4 regions of the Undibacterium sp. Ji42W genome follow, and region 1 is predicted to be linked to each of the others. Evidence: predicted binding sites of a transcription regulator. Region 1 holds the regulator's gene; each other region holds the start of a gene.
What was found. The regulator sigma-54, encoded in region 1, starts transcription at its own class of promoters, with help from an activator protein. The targets are predictions, from matches to a motif close to TGGCANGNAANCTGCTTT.
Positions count from the first base shown of each region.

Region 1 (4,722 bases):
TTGAAGCCGTCGAAGTCATGGAAACTTACCGCATCAACCAGTTGCTGGTCGCTGACGACAGCGGCAAACTGGTGGGTGCCTTGCATATCCATGACCTGACCAGAGCCAAGGTGATCTGATGAATAATCCTGTAGGTTCTGTAGAGAGAGCCAGTAAAGTCCGGCTCATGATTTTTGATGTGGACGGCATTCTGACCGACGGCAGCTTGTATTTCGGACCAGAAGGCGAAATGATGAAGTGTTTTAATGTGCTCGACGGGCAAGGCATCAAGCTCTTGCAACAGGCAGGCATCATCACGGCTATCATCAGCGCAAGGCAATCGGCCATCGTCAGCAAGCGTGCTGCTGATCTTGGCATCAGCCACGTCAGCCAGGGCATCCATGACAAGAAGAGTGCATTTCTTGAACTGCTGGCGAAGCTGGACATACCTGCGCAAGAATGCGGCTTTATTGGTGACGATGTCATTGATTTGCCAATACTGACACGGGTCGGTTTTGCAGCGAGCGTACCGAATGCCCATGCCGAAGTACAACAGCGCGTTCAATATATTACCAAGGCCAGTGGCGGCCAGGGGGCTGCGCGCGAAGTCTGCGACTTTATCCTGCGCGCCCAGGGCAAATATGAACAGGCTTTACAAGCATATCTGACATGAAACCCCAAATGACCATAGACCGCTTCCGCATCTGGCTGGCCGTGATATTGCTGGGCGTAATCACCATGGGCACTATCTGGGTCATGGAAGTCATACGCCGTCATGCAGATGATGAGCAAAACCGCACTTCTGCGAGGTCAGCGCCGGATTACTATGTGGAGAAATTCAATTTCATCCGGCTGTCGAACAATGGCAAGGCCAATTACCACATCACCGGTGACAGCCTGGTGCATTTGCCGCGGACTGACAATATAGAAATCAAGCACCCGCAGATCAACAGCTTTGACCAGGACAGGCCACCGCTGCACCTGCGTGCTGAACTCGCCGTTGTATCGCAAAAATCATCGCTGACCACGCCCAAGCGTGAGCATGACATGGTTCATCTGTATGACAATGTCAGCATGGAAAGACCCGAGGGTCTGAGTTCACAATTCGTGCGTGTGGAGTCTGATTATCTTTTGCTCTTGCCGGATGACGATATCGTTAAAACCGACAAACCGGTTTCAATCACGACCGGCAAACTGCATTCAACTGCAACTGGCATGATTGCCAATAATTCAACCCAAGGCCTGGAATTGCTGAGCAAGGTTTACATTCAACTCAAGAAACGTGAACCAGCTCCCAAAACCGGGAATAAATAAGCAAGAAAGCGACTATGCACATGATCAAAACATCATTTAGCGTCACACGCTTGATCAGCCTGGCCTGCCTGGGGCTAGCCTGTGTTTCTGCCAATGCAGAAAAAGCCGACAGCAACAAGGAAACCATCATCAAAGCAGGGTATGGCATCAGTGATGGCAAAGCCAGCGTCAGCAGATTATCCAAGGGCGTGTCCCTGGTGCGCGGCACCCTGACCGTCACTTCTGAGAGTGCTGTCGTGACCGAAGCCCCGAATGGCGATCAGTTTGTTGTTCTGACAGGTGGCAGTGGCCGCAAAGTCACCTTCCGCCAGAAACGCGATGGTGGCCCTGACTTGTGGGTTGATGGCGAAGCAGACCGCGCTGAATATAACCAGAGTACAGAAATCGTCAAATTCATTTCCAAGGCCAAGGTACGCTATCTCGAAGGCAAGCGCGTCACCCAGGAACAAGAAGGTGAATACTTGTCTTATGACAGCAAGAATGATGTTTTTGTTGGCACGAATTCAACGAGCGGCCAGCATGTGGATGGCTCAGGCAATATCACCATTACCTTGCAACCAAAACCAGAAAAACAGGCTAAATAAGATGACAGCACAGTCAAGCAGCACCTTGCTTGTCAAGGGCTTGCAAAAGCGTTACGGTGCGCGCCAGGTGGTGCGCGATGTATCACTGCTATTGAAAAGCGGTGAGGTAGTCGGTTTGCTAGGCCCGAATGGCGCAGGCAAGACTACTTCGTTTTACATGATCGTTGGCCTGGTGCCCTCAGACGCAGGAGACATCACGATTGATGATGTGAATATCTCGCAACTGCCTATCCATGAACGTGCCGTACTGGGTCTGTCTTACCTGCCGCAAGAGGCATCAGTGTTCCGCAAGCTGACGGTAGAAGACAATATCCGCGCTGTACTCGAATTGCAAAAAGACAGCGAAGGCAAGTATCTCGGTGCCAAGAAAATTGAGCAAAGGCTCAATGCCCTGCTGGCAGATTTACAGATAGAAAAAATACGCGAAAGCCAGGCGCTGTCACTGTCAGGTGGTGAGCGTCGCCGCGTCGAAATTGCCCGTGCACTGGCGACCAACCCACGCTTTGTCTTGCTGGATGAACCCTTTGCCGGTGTTGATCCTATCGCCGTCATCGAAATCCAGCGCATCGTGCGCTTCCTCAAGGAACGCGGCATAGGTGTGCTGATCACCGATCATAATGTGCGCGAAACCCTGGGCATCTGCGATCATGCCTACATCATCAATCAAGGAGCGGTACTTGCCAGCGGCAAGCCTGACGACATCATACAAAATGAATCTGTACGTCGCGTTTATCTCGGAGAACACTTCCGGATGTGACGGGAATCATCATGAAACAAAGCCTGCAACTACGTACCTCACAACATCTGGCCTTAACGCCGCAATTGCAGCAATCAATACGATTATTGCAGTTATCCACTTTGGAATTGCATCAGGAGCTGGAGACGCTGCTGACCGATAATCCCATGCTGGAACGCGTCGATGATCCCCTCGATCACGCCGTGCGCCTGCTGGCCGATGGTGCCATTAATACCAGCAGCACTTCTGCCGATGCGGGCATGGAAGCACCAGTGCCAAGAGACGACAGCGACAGGTCTGCCGACCCAGCCCCGGCTGATGCAGAAACCGTCGTCAGTAACGACAGCACCACCTCCAGCGAAGAAGACTGGGGCTTTGATGATGTGCAGCATGGCAGCAAATCTGGCGATGATGAAGATGGCCGCCCGCAGCTGGGTGCAGCCCATGTCACCCTGCGTGAGCACTTGCTGGAACAGATGCGCCTGAACCTGCGTGAACCGCGTGACCGCGCCCTGGTCGAGTTGATGATCGATGCGCTCGACAATAATGGTTACCTGACCGAAACATTAGATGAAATACATGCCAGTTTGCCACTGGAGTTGTTTGTAGAACCAGAAGAACTGGCTTTTGCCCTGAACATGCTGCAAAGCTTTGACCCGGCAGGTGTCGGTGCGCGCAGCCCGTCAGAATGCCTGGCCCTGCAAATCAAGCGCTTACCAAAAGTTGCTTTCGTCACACGCAGGCTGGCATTGCAAATTGTTGAAACACAACTGACTTTATTTGCACAAAGAGATTTCACCAAACTCAAGAAAATCCTCGACTGTGATGACGAAGATTTGCGCGATGCACAAACTGTGATCAGGATGTGCAAACCCAGACCTGGCATTGCTTTTGCTGCCGATGAATCTGATTATGTCGTGCCAGACGTGATCGTCAGAAAATCTACTAACGGCTGGCAAGTCATGTTGAATCAGGATGTCATGCCCAGGCTGCGGGTAAGCAGCATGTATGCCAACATCATGAAGCAAAACCGTGGCGAAGCTGGCATGGGCGCACAATTGCAAGAAGCCCGTTGGCTGATCAAGAATATGCGCCAGCGTTTTGAGACTATATTGCGCGTTGCACAAGCCATAGTCGAAAGGCAACGCAATTTTTTCACGCACGGTGCTGTTGCTATGCGACCCCTTGTTTTGCGCGAAATTGCTGATACACTAGGATTACACGAGAGCACTATCTCCCGTGTTACAACTCAAAAATACATGTTGACCCCACATGGCATGTTTGAGTTGAAGTACTTTTTCGGCAGCCATGTCGCGACGGAAACAGGGGGTGAAGCATCTTCCACCGCGATACGTGCACTCATCAAGCAGTTGATAGGAGCAGAAGACCAGAAAAGCCCACTCTCTGATAGCAAAATTGCAGACATGCTGGGTGAACAGGGCATGGTAATTGCCCGACGGACAGTTGCCAAATACCGTGAAGCCCTCAAAATCCCCCCAGTCAGTTTGCGTAAATCTTTGTAAGCAGTCCTTGTAATCACGGTTTGAATTGCTATATATGATTTAGCTCAAGGCAAATAAATGCTGAGAGCGTATCATTACAGCAAGCAACATCACTATAGGAGCACAGTATGAATCTCACCATCAGTGGACATCACGTCGAAGTAACTCCTGCAATTCGTGAATATGTACATACCAAACTAGAACGTATCAGGCGGCATTTCGACCAGGTCATTGATATCGCCGTCATCCTGACGGTGGACAAGCTCCGGGAAAAGGATAAACGACACAAAGCCGACATTAATCTGCATATCAGCGGTAAAGATATCCACGTTGAAAGTCTGGCGCATGATCTGTATGCGGCAATCGATGCACTGGTAGATAAACTTGATCGCCAGGTCATCAAGCACAAAGATAAAATGCAAGACCATCAGCACGACGCCATCAAGCACATACCTGATCCGGCATCGGCTTCATAAGACCCCAGTCCTTACCCTGACAGGGTTGTGGACATCCAAAACAAGGACGCTAAAGGCGTCCTTTTTGTTGGGTGCATGGTTTTGAGGTTAACAATTTACATCAATCAGTAACTGAATTACCCTGAGAAAAT
Region 1 covers NZ_JBMPOV010000012.1:2,103-6,824, reverse strand. The annotation lists gene ACO0LG_RS23475 (KpsF/GutQ family sugar-phosphate isomerase) at 1-119, shown strand, start outside; gene ACO0LG_RS23470 (KdsC family phosphatase) at 119-652, shown strand; gene lptC (LPS export ABC transporter periplasmic protein LptC) at 649-1,293, shown strand; gene ACO0LG_RS23460 (LptA/OstA family protein) at 1,314-1,877, shown strand; gene lptB (LPS export ABC transporter ATP-binding protein) at 1,879-2,634, shown strand; gene ACO0LG_RS23450 (RNA polymerase factor sigma-54) at 2,646-4,136, shown strand; gene hpf (ribosome hibernation-promoting factor, HPF/YfiA family) at 4,244-4,591, shown strand.

Region 2 (4,722 bases), on a different contig from region 1:
ACAGCCAGCACCACGAACAGCGCAAAGAAGATAATGATGATGCGGTTATAAGATAGCACCAGCGAACCCAGCACCGTGATACCGCCAGACATCCAGGAAGGATTAGCGACCTCGACATTTTGCGCACCAAAGATAGAGCGCACCGCCTGCATCAAGATCAGGCTGATCCCCCAGGTGCATAACAGGGTCTCCAGTGGGCGACCATATAACCAGCGTATGACCGTTCTTTCCAGCAAAATACCAACCGCGGCAGAAACCAGGAAGGCGGCAGGCAAAGCCAGCAATAAATAGGCATCGACAGCGCCAGGCATGAATTTACGGAACAGCATCTGGCAGACATAGGTGGTGTAAGCACCTATCATCAGCAATTCGCCATGGGCCATATTGATGATGCCCATCAGGCCAAAAGTGATTGCCAGGCCCAGGGCAGCCAGTAGCAGAACGCTACCCAGCGAGACACCATAAAACAGGTTGCCAACAAATTCCATGCGTGCCAGACGTCCATCGATAGCATTCAGGGTATTGGCAGCCTCCAGGCGTATGCTGGCATCGGCTTCGTTGTAACTGCCATCGGGATTCTGTGCCAGCATTTTTTGCAGCACAGGTTTTAAATTGGGGTTGGGGCTGTCCAGCAATGCCTTGACGGCAGCCTTGCGCACCACTGGATCGCTAGCTTGCAAATTGGCAGTGGCAATCAACATTTGCAGACGGGATTTGATTTCGCTATCGTTTTCTTTCAGATAGGCTTTGTTCAGCAAGGGTAATTGTTCTGGCGTTGCTTCTTTTTCCAGCGCAGTGGCGGCGACGAGGCGGGTATTTTTGTCTGGTGAAAATAATCTCAGGCCTGACAGCGCGCTATCCAGCGCGGCACGCAGGCGATTATTGATGGTGATCGCCTCGGCATCCTCCGGCAGCTTTTGCATTTTTCCAGTGCTGAGGTCCTTTGCCTGTTCACCATCAACCAAATAGACTGCGACGTCCTTAGCAAACAAAGTTTCATTTTTCAGTGCAGTCAATACTTCCACCGCCTCTTCATTACCCAAGTCTGCGATGGAATTGACCGCAACAATGCGCGCATCAGGGTCTTCACCCGCCAGTGCCTGCAAGAGCTTGCCATCGATAGCCGCGTGCGCTGCCAGACTGAACACGAACATGACTATGCTCGCGCATACTTTACGAAATATCATAAGCAACCAGGTCAGGGATGGGGAAATCCAGAACAGTACTCAGGGCAATCATCATGTGGACCCTGAGTACTGGCGTTACTTCTTAAAATTACAGTTTCTGCTTGCCCTCATTACCTGGGATGTAAGGGCTCCAAGGTTGTGCACGGATAGGTGTCTTGGTTTTATAAACGACGCTGAACTGACCATCGGCCTTGATCTCGCCTATCATGACTGGCTTGTGCAGGTGATGATTGGTTTTATCCATCGTCAATTCAAAACCGGAGGGTGCCTTGAAAGTCTGCCCGCCCATGGCGGCGATGACTTTGTCCGTCTCTGTGGACTTGGCTTTTTCAACGGCCTGTTTCCACATATACATGCCTACATAAGTTGCTTCCATAGGATCATTGGTGACAACTGTCGCTGCATTAGGCAGTTTTTTGGCGGCAGCATAGTCTTTCCACTTCTTGATGAATTCGGTATTCACCGGATTTTTCACAGACTGGAAGTAATTCCAGGCGGCCAGATGACCCACCAATGGCTTGGTATCGACACCGCGCAATTCTTCTTCACCGACTGAAAATGCGACGACAGGTACATCCGTAGCCTTCAGGCCAGCATTACCAAGCTCCTTATAAAATGGAACGTTGGAGTCACCATTGATGGTGGAGATAACCGCAGTCTTGCCACCTGCTGCAAATTTCTTGATATTGGCAACGATGGTCTGGTAATCAGAGTGGCCGAATGGCGTATAGACCTCATCGATATCCGTCTCCTTGACACCTTTGCTATGCAAGAATGCGCGCAGGATTTTGTTGGTGGTACGTGGGTACACATAGTCAGTACCCAGCAAGACAAAACGCTTGGCACCACCGCCCTCTTTCGACATCAGGTATTCAGTGGCAGGAATGGCTTGCTGGTTAGGTGCGGCACCTGTATAGAAAACATTTTTCTCAAGCTCTTCACCTTCATACTGCACTGGGTAAAACAGCAGGCTATTGAGTTCCTTGAAAACGGGCAGTACAGATTTGCGCGATACCGATGTCCAGCAACCAAACACCACAGATACCTTGTCTTGCGACACCAACTGACGAGCTTTTTCTGCAAACAGCGGCCAGTTGGAGGCAGGATCTACAATCACCGCTTCCAGCTTTTTACCCATGACACCACCCTTGGCATTGATTTCATCTATCGTCATCAGGGCCACATCTTTGAGAGATGTCTCCGAGATTGCCATAGTGCCAGACAGGGAATGCAGAATGCCGACCTTGATGGTATCGGCAGCCTGTGCCTGCGTGAGCCAGCCGGAGGCGGCCAGGGTCATTGCGGCGACAGCAGTTGCTTTCAAAACAGTACGACGTGACATGTTTTCTCCTGATAGTGATGAGGTCATGGAACAAAAAACAAATTTCCATTCACTAATAGCAGATAACGTGCCAACTACCGCATTGCAACAAAACCAGAATAAAACCCAATTTGGTGAAAATTACCAGACAGCAGATTCTGCCAGCAATAAAATCCACATTCCAGTGCATGCTTGCTCTTAATTTGTGCAGAAAGAAAGACTAAAACCAAATGACCTTATTCCTGGTTCTGCAAATTTAGCCGTTTCAAAGTTGGCAACAAGTCTCCAATAAGGGCTGCTACTTCTGTAGCCTTCGTCTGTAATAAAAAATGCGGCGCATCAAACTCATGCAGTAGTGTCGCAGGCAGATAGTCATAAATATCGGTATAAGCAGAAAATGGGACCAGCCTGTCTTGCCTGGCATACAGATAATGCACAGGCACTTTGATACTGGCAAGCTTGTGCCTGTTATCGATCAACAGCACACAACGCATTCTCGCTTTCAGCACCTTTGGTAAAACTGTTGCCAGCGCCTTGACCAATAACTCACGTAGCTCCAGAGTTGAGAATTTACCCAAAAGAAAATAATTGAGTGCTGCAGCTGGAGCCGCTGCCAATGGCAGGTAAGGCAGGACATGCCTGAAATGCGCAAGCCAGGGTTTTGGATTAGAGGCAAAGCTGGCACAAAGAATCAAACCGAGTAAGCCCGGAGGATGGCTGGCTGCAATGGAAATGGCGATGGGGCCAGAAAAGGATTCGCCCAGCAAGATGTAGTCTTCATCTACAGGAAGGTAACACCGCGCTACTGTTTCCAGAGTTGCGTAATCCAGCACCTGATCAACAGGATAACTGGCAACGATCAGTTTACAATACCCACCCGAGGCCTTGCGCAAAGGGTCATAAAGAGTGTCCGTGCCATCCATGCCAGGCAAAAGAACGATAGTCATCATGCTGCTAATCATAGCAGGGCAGACACCACCATGCAGAATCAGTGCATTTTTGGGTATCCAGTAATTTGCTGTATCTCCTTATATAAGGGCTGGAGACGGGCATACATTTTTTGGTAGACGCGGTGATACAGCTCATTGTAGATCTGGTGATGATGAGCGATAGGCTCAAAGGTTTTGCCTATACGTGTCATCTCTTTGATGGCAACATCAAAGCTGGGGTGCAAGCCCAAGCCTACTGCCGCATCAATTGCGGCACCCAGGCCTGATGTTTCGTAGATATGCGGGCGTGAAGTAGGCAAGCCAAAGATATCGGCCGTTAATTGCATGGCGGCGTCACTTTGCGAACCGCCGCCTGAGATACGCAATTCTGTAATCGCTACACCGCTACGCTTTTCTATGCGCTCCTTGCCTTCTCGCAAGGCATAAGCCAGGCCCTCCAGGATAGCGCGGTACATATGTGCACGCGTGTGCACGTCACCAAAACCGATGATGGCCCCTTTGGCTTCTGCACCCGGCACCTTGATACCGGGCGTCCAGTAGGGTTGCAGCATCAGCCCCATGGAGCCTGGTGGTACGGCATTCACCAGTTCATCAAACAAGGCCTCTGGCGAGACACCCTGCTCTGCCGCCTGGAGTTTTTCATGATGACCAAATTGTTCCTTGAACCAGTTGACCATCCAGTAACCACGGAATATTTGTACCTCGGTACTATATGAATTGGGGATCGCCGCTGGATATGGCGGTATGAAGGGTGTCACTTCAAGATATTTTTTGCTGGTGGTATTGATGGTGGCTGTCGTACCGTAACTGAGACAGCCGATATTAGGTTGCTGACAGCCAGCCCCGATCACTTCGCAGGCCTTGTCTGCCGCTGCAGCCAGCAAAGGTGTGCCAGCCAGTATGCCAGTCGCTGCTTCCGCCGCCTGATTGATATGTCCCATCACGGTGCCCGGCGGCACCAGTTCAGGTAAGGATTCTGCCTTTACCGCCAGCGCCTGCCATTTCCAGTCCAGCTTGCCTGCCCATTTCAAACCCTTGTAATCGAAAGGCAGATAACCCACTTGCGAACCTATGGAATCGATGAAGTTGCCGCACAAGCGATAATTCAAATAGCCGGACAACATCAGGTATTTATCCGTCTTGTCCCAGATATCCGGTTGATGTGCCTTGATCCAGTTGGTTTCTGCCTCACCGCGAAAAAAATTAATGGTGCTGGCAACACCTGCCAGCTTGAAGGCTGTCATCCACAAGGGATTAACCGGTG
Region 2 covers NZ_JBMPOV010000004.1:328,551-333,272, forward strand. The annotation lists gene urtB (urea ABC transporter permease subunit UrtB) at 1-1,187, opposite strand, end outside; gene urtA (urea ABC transporter substrate-binding protein) at 1,276-2,529, opposite strand; gene ACO0LG_RS10830 (alpha/beta fold hydrolase) at 2,745-3,458, opposite strand; gene ACO0LG_RS10835 (FGGY-family carbohydrate kinase) at 3,497-4,722, opposite strand, start outside.
Region 2: the regulator sigma-54 is predicted to act here: its motif matches at 2,585-2,602, upstream of urtA (urea ABC transporter substrate-binding protein).

Region 3 (4,722 bases), 160 kb from region 1:
CTGGATGAGCTGGTCGTGACAGACACGATTCCACTGACAGAAGCTGCCCGTGCCTGCCCCAAGATCCGTCAATTGTCTTGCGACAGCCTGCTGGCCGAGACTTTCCGCCGTATCACCAAGGGCGAGTCGGTTATCTCGCTGTTCACGGACTAAATCATTTTCCGGCCCTGCCATCTCTTTGATGGCGGGGCTATTTTCTGGGCCCCTGGTCGCGGGGGTTCAATACCGCAAAACAAATCAATGTTTTGCATTTTTTGGAGTAACACCATGAAAGTAATCGCATTTGCACGCAATGTACAGGGGACCGGAGCGAGCCGCCGCCTGCGCCTTGCTGGCCAAACACCTGGCATCATCTACGGCGGTACAGAAGCCCCGGTATCCATCACGCTGGATCACAATGCGCTGTACCATGCATTGAAAAAAGAAGCCTTCCACTCTTCCATTCTGGACCTGGAAGTTGATGGCAAATCAGAAAAAGTATTGTTGCGCGACTTCCAGGTCCACGCCTACAAACAACTGGTTTTGCACGCTGATTTCCAACGCGTAGATCCTAACCAAAAAATCCACGTTAAAGTGCCTCTGCACTTCATCAACGCTGACGTATCCCCAGCAGTGAAACTGTCTGCTGCCGTGATCAGCCACGTTGCTGTTGAACTGGACGTTTCCTGCCTGCCATCGGAATTGCCAGAGTTCGTTGAAGTTGACCTGTCCAAACTGGAAGCTGGTCAATCCATCCACGTATCTCAACTGACACTGCCAAAAGGCGTGACAGCTGTAGTACACGGTGGTGACGCAACTGTTGCTATCGCTGTTATCCCAGCTGGCGCAACTTCTGCAGAAGCTGAAGCAAAATAATTTGCATTTATGCAGATTAGATGAAAGCCGCCTTCGGGCGGCTTTTTTATTTTGTACATGAGGGATACTTTACTCGCATGCCATGTCAGAATTGGTATTACTATTTCTGCTATCAATGATTTCGGAGTTATACGCATGCCCTCCCCCTCCAGCCGCAAGCTATGCCTGAGTCTGCTCGTCCCCCTGTGTTTCGCCGTAGTCAGCCCCGCCAGCCAGGCGCAACTGGCTGCTGGTATCAAATATGACACCAGCTACCCCATCATTAGCCCGGTCTATGCCAAACAAGGTATGGTGGCGACCGAGCAGGCGCTGGCGACTCAGGTTGGTCTGGACATACTCAAGCGTGGAGGCAACGCGGTAGATGCTGCGGTGGCTGTCGGCTTTGCGCTGGCTGTGGTGTTGCCTAACGCAGGTAATATCGGTGGCGGCGGCTTCATGATTATTCATGACAGCAAATCAGGCAAGGATATCGCACTGGATTTTCGTGAGCTGGCACCAGAAAAAGCCAGTCGTGACATGTACCTCGATGCAAAGGGCAATGTCATCTCCGGTAAATCCCTGTATAGTCATCTGGCGGTCGGCATACCCGGCACGGTAGCGGGCATGGACCTGGCTTTGCGCAAATATGGCAGCATGAAATGGAAAGATGTCATCGCCCCGGCGATACGCCTGGCCGACCAGGGTTTTGAGATCAGCCCGCATCTGGCGGAGGTAATAGATTCCAGCAAAAATCAGCTCGGCAAATGGCCAGCCAGCCGCGCAATTTTTTTCAAGGATGGCAAGCCTATGCTCGCAGGTGAGCGCTTGCTGCAAAAAGATCTGGCACAATCGTTGCGCCTGATTGCCGAACAAGGCCCGTCAGCATTTTATGAAGGTGCAGTCGCAAAAAAAATCATTGCTGAAATGCAGCAGCATGAGGGCTTGATTTCTGTCAGTGACCTGAAGAATTACAAGGCAGTGGAACGCATCCCGGTGCGTGGCAATTATCGCGGCTATGACGTGGTCTCCATGCCGCCACCGAGCTCTGGTGGCGTACACATCATACAAATGTTGAACATGCTGGAACATTACCCGCTGAAGGAGCAGGGAGCGAATAGTGCTCAGACGCTGCACCAATTGAGCGAGGTAATGAAACTGGCCTATGCAGACCGTTCTGAATTTCTGGGTGACCCTGACTATTACAAGGTGCCGATCAAAGGCCTGACTTCGCGCGCCTATGCAGATGAACTGGTCAAGAAAATACAAGCTGACCGCGCTACGCCTTCTGCCGACATCAAACCCGGCAAACCCCTGCCCTATGAAAGCGACCAGACCACGCATTACAGCGTCGCTGACAAATTCGGTAACATCGTCGCCACGACTTACACTCTGAACCTGAACTTTGGCAGCGGCATCGTCGCCACGGGCACCGGCATCGTCCTGAACAATGAAATGGATGATTTTTCAGTCAAGGCAGGTGTGCCAAATGCCTTTGGTTTGCTGGGCGGCGATGCCAACGCCGTACAGGGCTGGAAGCGGCCTTTAAGCTCTATGTCACCAACGATCGTACTCAAGGACGGCAAGCCCTTCCTGGTGACGGGCAGCCCTGGTGGCAGCCGCATTATCACGACAACGCTGCAAACCATATTGAATGTCATAGACCATGACATGAACGTGGCCGAAGCCACCATCTCGCCGCGCATACACCAGCAATGGATGCCAGACCAATTGCGCTTTGAAAAAGGCATCAGCATGGACACACTGCGCCTGCTGGAACAAAAGGGACAGGTATTACGCCCGACAGGCACGCTCGGCAAGACCCAGACCATACAAATAGTCCCGCAAGGATTTGCCGGGTATTCAGACCCGCGCAATCCAGATGGTGCGGCCCTAGGGTTTTAAGTCGATCATCACTTGCCAAAGTGACCCGTTGAAAATATCAACTTTTGTTGCATTATTAAAAAAATACTGACCTAAAGTGTAACAATTTCGAAACATGTGCAAATTTTTGTATTACATTGACGTTTTTTGTCATTGACATTTGTCGTTTTAGCATTTTTCAAAATAAAAACTAAAATGACAAGAACATTGTGCCTTATGTCAGAAATTCATCAATATAAGTACAGCACAGGCCGATATTTTCCCATAGCCAAATAGTTTCCCACCATTTCAGGTCGCAAGAATTTCTATTCCTTGCTGACTCTCTAGTTGGCATTTCTCCTGTATCAACAAGGCAAACAATTGCAAGCTAAGAGCAAGAACAATTGTGACCTTAAGCGTTCAGCTTTAGCATACGAGTGGCAATTTTAGGCGCAGTCACATGATTGGCACAAAATTTGCGTCTATACCGTGACTACACTGCTTTTTGCTGCTGAGGAGAAAGAAATGCAAAGTTATTCAACAACAATTCAGCGAGGCTTCACACTCATAGAATTGATGATCGTGGTTGCTATTATTGGCATCCTGGCAGCAATCGCTTTTCCACAATATTCTGATTATGTTTCACGCACGCGTGCGTCGGGTGCGATATCCGAACTCAACAGCCTGAAAAAAGAATTATCCATTTGCTACCAGAATGAAAATGGCTGGGCAAACTGCACAGTCATGGGCAGCAATTCCATTCCCATTGTCATCACGTCAAAATTTTTGACCAATAATGCACCCTCCATTTCTAATGCAGGTGTGATTACGCAAACAACGACAGGCGCTACCACCACCACTGGCGCTGCGTTGAGCATCATATTGTCGCCGTCAATCAGTTCTGGACAAAGTAATATGGTATGGACAAACACAGGCACTGTGTGTGATCCAATTCGCGGTTTGAAACCAGGCCAGGGTGGGTGCTAATATCTGGCATTAAACCTGTCAAGGTTGGAGCAATGCTGAACTTGCACCTCGTACCCTTTTCAATCAAGCTATATATTGTGCTTGATTAAAAAGATGCCAGATTACAAGCCTATTGAGCCACGCTTATTAGCTAGTGTGTTCGCACCATTTGATCCACATGCTACGCAAGGCGGTATCTACTTTAGATGAAAATCCCTCCTCATCCATAAGCTTGCTATGCGTCATTTGCTCGCGCAAATTGTCACGCACTAGCGCAAGCGCACTGGTATTACTGGCAAGTTCTACGACTTTATCGATATATTCCTGCTCGCTTTGCGCTATCCATTCAGGATGATCAATACCTTTCAGGATTGAGCTTCCGAGCAAACCAACACTGGGTCGTCCGGCCAGTGTCACATAGGGCACGCCCATATACAAAGTCTCAAACAGCGTAGTTCCGGAATTGTGCGGGAAACAGTCCAGGCCTATATCGATCTTTCTCAGGGTGTTCCAGGGCGGAGTATCGTATCCTATGTCCAGACGGGACTTGTGTATGCCAAGGGCCGCAAATTTTTCTTCAAGATCCCGGCGCAAATCGGCGTTTTTAAAATTCCCGCTATTGATTAATAATTTTGCGCCTTCTATTTTTTCAAGAATCGCCGCCCATATACGTATGGTGAGATGATTAATCCTGACTGACCTGGTCAGCGTTCCCAGAGTTATGTAACCATTTTTGAGGGCGGGCAGCGGGCTGACCTCTCCCATCCCCTCAGCAGGACGATATGCAAACGATGGCGTCTCCAGGCGCCAGGGCTGCTCTGAAAATACCGCTTCAGCGCCTGGTGGAGCGCAAGTATCATCTGTCAGAAAATAATCAATCGCCTTCAGGCCGGTGGTATAACCATAACCCAGCCATGAAACCTGTACCGGGGCTGGCTTGCGGGCAAATACTTGCAAGCGGTTACTCCCCGTGTGGCCAGCAAGATCAATCAGAATGTCTATGCCGTCAGCCCGGATTCTCTCTGCCAGCTCGTTATCAGACAGACCTGCCGTCGGCACCCA
Region 3 covers NZ_JBMPOV010000012.1:157,476-162,197, reverse strand. The annotation lists gene ACO0LG_RS24140 (ribose-phosphate pyrophosphokinase) at 1-153, shown strand, start outside; gene ACO0LG_RS24135 (50S ribosomal protein L25/general stress protein Ctc) at 268-855, shown strand; gene ggt (gamma-glutamyltransferase) at 991-2,736, shown strand; gene ACO0LG_RS24125 (pilin) at 3,220-3,681, shown strand; gene ACO0LG_RS24120 (tetratricopeptide repeat protein) at 3,808-4,722, opposite strand, start outside.
Region 3: the regulator sigma-54 is predicted to act here: its motif matches at 3,160-3,177, upstream of ACO0LG_RS24125 (pilin).

Region 4 (4,722 bases), on a different contig from region 1:
ATTCATGACTACTCCTTAAGCCTTGATTTTGAAAGAAGCTGCATAGGCAGCAGGGTTCTTGCCATCCCAGACGGTACCGTCCATGAGCTTGCTGCTGCGCATAATATCTTTGGGAACGGATACCTTGGCCATGGTCGCAGCATCCTTGTAGATATCAATGCGATTGACGGCTTTTGCTACTGCCAGATAATCGGGGTCAGTCTTTAGCAAACCCCAGCGCCTGTGCTGGGTCAGGAACCACATGCCATCTGACAGGTAAGGGAAATTCACTGCACCATCGTTAAAGAATTTCATGTAGTTGGGATCGTCCCAGGTCTTGCCGAGGCCATTTTGATAGCGTCCCAAAATACGTTGATTGATGACATCAACCGAGGTATTGACATAGGACTTATCAGCAATGGTTTCTGCCATTTTGGTCTTGTTGGACAAGGAGGCATCTATCCAGCGGCTGGCATCGAGGATCGCAGCTATCATGGCACGCGCCGTGTTGGGATATTTCTGTACGAATTCAGACGTGGTACCCAATACTTTTTCCGGATGATCTTTCCAGATGTCTTGTGTGGTTGCCGCAGTGATGCCTATGCCATCGGCAATCGCCCTGTGGTTCCAGGGTTCACCTACGCAATAGCCATCCATATTACCGACCCGCATATTTGCCACCATCTGTGGTGGTGGTACGGTAATGACCTTGGCATCTTTCATGGGGTTGATGCCATGTGCAGCCAGCCAGTAATACAGCCACATCGCATGAGTGCCGGTAGGAAAAGTCTGGGCGAAAGTATATTCACGCTTATCAGTCTGCATGAGCTTGGCCAGGCCGGCGCCATCTACTGCGCCCTTCTCTGCCAGCTTCTTCGACAAAGTAATGGCCTGGCCGTTATTGTTCAGCGTCATCAACACGGCCATGTCTTTTTTATTCCCGCCTACGCCGAGTTGCACGCCATAGATCAGGCCATACAGCACATGCGCGGCATCCAGCTCGCCATTGACGAGTTTGTCACGCACGCTGGCCCAGGAGGATTCTTTACTTGGGATAATTTTGATGCCGTATTTTTTATCAAAGCCTAGCACTGACGCCATCACCACAGAAGCACAATCAGTCAGAGGGATGAAGCCTATGTGTACTTCTTCTTTTTCTGGCTTGTCTGATCCCGCTGCCCATACCCCACCTGTACTCAAGCCCATGATGCCCGCTCCACTTGCCAGTGCAGCAGTTTGCAAGAAACTGCGACGTTTGAAATTAGGTTCATTTTCTTCCTGCGTCTTGATGAGGTTGTTAGAAGATTCCTGATTTGACATGTCTGCACTCCAGCTAAATTAATTTCTATTAAGACTTACGCAAAACCGCCCTGGCTGCGTTGTTAGCTCCTCGCCGTACGTAAAGTACTGTCTTCGTCGCTACGCCTTGCCAGGACAATTTTGCGTAAGTCCCGTCGATAATAAAAAAGGTGTCGTTCCACCACGGATAAACCGGATGGAAAGACACCTTTGTCTTGTGAGGTAACCGCCGTTAGTCAGACTCACATTTTTCTTAAGCACCAGCTTTGGCACATTCTTTTGCTACAGCAATTGCCGTGCCAGCTCAAATTAAAGGCCTTAGCTCCTCATGCCAATACTGTGAAGCGAAATCCTCTTAAAAATACCAGTTGCTGCGCACTCAAATGACGCAACGCACCATTTGCATGCACAAGCTTGGCTCAGCCACCGAGCAAATCCGCCACATCCAGCATGCGCTGCGCCAGATCCACCAGCTTCAGGTTCTTTTCCATGGCTTGCTTGCGCATTTTTTGATAAGCCTCGTTTTCTGAAAGATGATGGCGCTCCATCAGCAGCCCCTTGGCACGTTCTATGACTTTGCGTTCTTGCAGCTTGGCCTTGGTATCGGACAATTCACTACGCAGCTTTTGATCAGCATTGAAACGCGCCATGGCAACGTCGAGCACAGGCTTGATGCGCTCAGACTGCAAACCGGCAACCACATAGGCCGAGACCCCAGCTTCCATGGCGGCAGCCATGTTCGACTGGTTGCCATCTTCAGTAAAGAAAACGATGGGGCGAGGTGCATCACGGGTCAGCATCACCATGTGCTCCAGCACATCACGCGAGTCAGATTCAGCATCAATAATGATCATGTCTGGCTGCAACTGGGCGATGCGCTCGCTCATGTAGATGTCGCCAGGAATAACAGCAATGATGTTATAACCCGCTTGCAGCAAACCTATACGCAAGGCGCGTGAGCGGGCCAATTGTGCCTGGGCGTGTTCCTGCAACTCGTCTTCACGCTGGATGACCGTGTTCACCACCACAATCCGCAGACTGGATGATACTGGTGTTGCCGCTTCGTCAGTATTCGCTTTGCCGCGCATTGATGGCCTATGCCAGATATAATTACGTTTACCAGTGATAGCAAGAATCACACCAATCCCTGTGCTGGAAGACAAGCGGCCAATCACTTGCATTCTTGCCATGCCTATGTCATTCGCTTGCTTTTTCCTTACTTAGAAACAGATATGATAGTTCTCGGCGTTGAATCCTCCTGTGACGAAACCGGTCTTGCCTTGTATGACACAGAGCGCGGTCTGCTTGCCCATGCCCTGCATTCGCAAATCGCCATGCATCAGGAATATGGCGGTGTTGTGCCAGAGCTGGCTTCACGCGACCATATACGCCGCGTCCTGCCCTTGCTGACAGAAGTGCTGAGTAAGTCAGAAATAGACAAACAAGCCATTGATGCGATTGCCTATACCCAGGGTCCTGGACTCGCTGGTGCCTTGCTGGTGGGTGCCTCGGTCGCCTGCGGCCTCGCTATGGCGCTGGATAAGCCCGTATTGGGTGTTCATCATCTGGAAGGTCATCTATTGTCCCCCTTACTGGCCAGCCAACCGCCGGAATTCCCCTTCATCGCCCTGCTGGTCTCTGGCGGGCATACACAATTAATGCGTGTCGATGGCGTCGGTCGTTATCAGTTACTGGGAGAAACCCTGGATGATGCTGCTGGTGAAGCCTTTGACAAGTCAGCAAAACTGCTTGGCCTGTCTTATCCCGGTGGGCCTGCTATCTCGCGCATGGCAGAGTTTGGTGACCCAGCAGCCTATCAGTTTCCACGCCCGATGCTGCATTCCAAGGACTTGAACTTCAGTTTCTCTGGCTTGAAAACAGCGGTACTGACGGTTGTTAAAAACCACCCTGTAAATATCTGTGAGCAGGACAAGGCAAATATTGCCCGTGGTTTTGTCGATGCCATCGTCGCCGTGCTGACCGCCAAGTGCGTCACGGCGATGAAGGAAAGTGGCATGAAGCGTCTGGTGATTGCCGGTGGTGTCGGTGCCAACCAGCAGTTACGTGCATCCCTGAATGCCGCAGCGGCAAAGAAGCGTTTTCAGGTGTATTACCCCGAACTGGAATTCTGTACAGACAATGGCGCAATGATCGCCTTTGCCGGTGCGATGCGTCTCAAAAACAATCCCGGCCTGGCGACCAGGGATTACGGTTTCAATGTGAAGCCGCGCTGGCCTTTGCAAGAATTGATTGCCGCCTGATTTTATCCACAGCAGCGCTATTTATAGATACCGCAGCCGACGATCACACTCTCGAATTTCTCCACATCCATGGACTTGGGTTCAATCTGCTTGGTCTTAGGGTTGACGAATTTATAATCCTGCCAGGCTTTGCCCTTGGCTTTGACCAGCTCTATACGCTCGCGTATAAAAAATTTGCCATCGACATCAGTGAGGTCAAACATCTCCTTGCCTACCATCTTGGGATTCAGGTGGGCGAGATTTTTGCCATTCATGTCATAGACAACGACATATAAGTCACGGTCCTGGTACTGACCATCGCGCTTGTTGATCTCGGCTACAGTCGCCTCGACACCATGCTTTTTCATCGCATCAATGGCTTTTTGCACCATGGCCTTGGCCTCATTGGCATTGCCATGCTCTGCTGCCAGGGCCGGAAAATTCATCAAGCCCAGAATGAACAAGCCTGCCATCCCGTGTTTCACAAATCGCGTCAGCATAAGCAAACCCCTCATTTATGAATAAAAAAGCTCGGCGCTTTTTAAGCATAAATGAGGGGTAGCGAATAATCTAGATTTATTTACAATATTTAAGACTTATTTTTTCTTGTCTCGCTTTTTATCTTCTTTTTTGTCTTCTTTCACTGCTGCCTTCTTGCTACCCAGGCGGCTTTCCTTGCCTGCGATCAGGTTCGCGATATTCTGACTATGGCGATACACCAGCAAGGCACTCATGATAGCAATCGCCAGCATTTTGACATCCGGGCCAAACAGCAAGCCATAATAAAAAGGCGCAAATATCGCCGCTACCAGGGCTGCCAGTGAAGAATAACGAAAGGCAACCGCCACCATCAGCCAGCTCACCAGCGTTGCCACACCCAGCCAGATATCGATACCGATCAATATACCAGCTGCCGTCGCCACGCCTTTGCCGCCAACGAACTTGAAAAACACGGGCCACAAATGGCCGATGAACACTGCCAGGGCAACAATGGCAACGCCGGTGTCGCCAAGATCAAACTGATCCTGATAGCGGATTGCCAGCCATACCGCCAACCAGCCTTTGAAGGCATCGCCCAACAGCGTCAACACCGCCGCGGCCTTGTTCCCGCTACGCAGTACATTGGTCGCTCCCGGGTTTTTGGAGCCATACGTGCGCGGATCAGCCAGGCCAAATAATTTACTGACCACCACTGCAAACGACA
Region 4 covers NZ_JBMPOV010000009.1:84,283-89,004, reverse strand. The annotation lists gene ntrB (nitrate ABC transporter permease) at 1-6, opposite strand, end outside; gene ACO0LG_RS19815 (CmpA/NrtA family ABC transporter substrate-binding protein) at 16-1,185, opposite strand; gene ACO0LG_RS19810 (ANTAR domain-containing response regulator) at 1,698-2,366, opposite strand; gene tsaD (tRNA (adenosine(37)-N6)-threonylcarbamoyltransferase complex transferase subunit TsaD) at 2,511-3,539, shown strand; gene ACO0LG_RS19800 (cache domain-containing protein) at 3,557-4,018, opposite strand; gene plsY (glycerol-3-phosphate 1-O-acyltransferase PlsY) at 4,115-4,722, opposite strand, start outside.
Region 4: the regulator sigma-54 is predicted to act here: its motif matches at 2,404-2,421, upstream of ACO0LG_RS19810 (ANTAR domain-containing response regulator).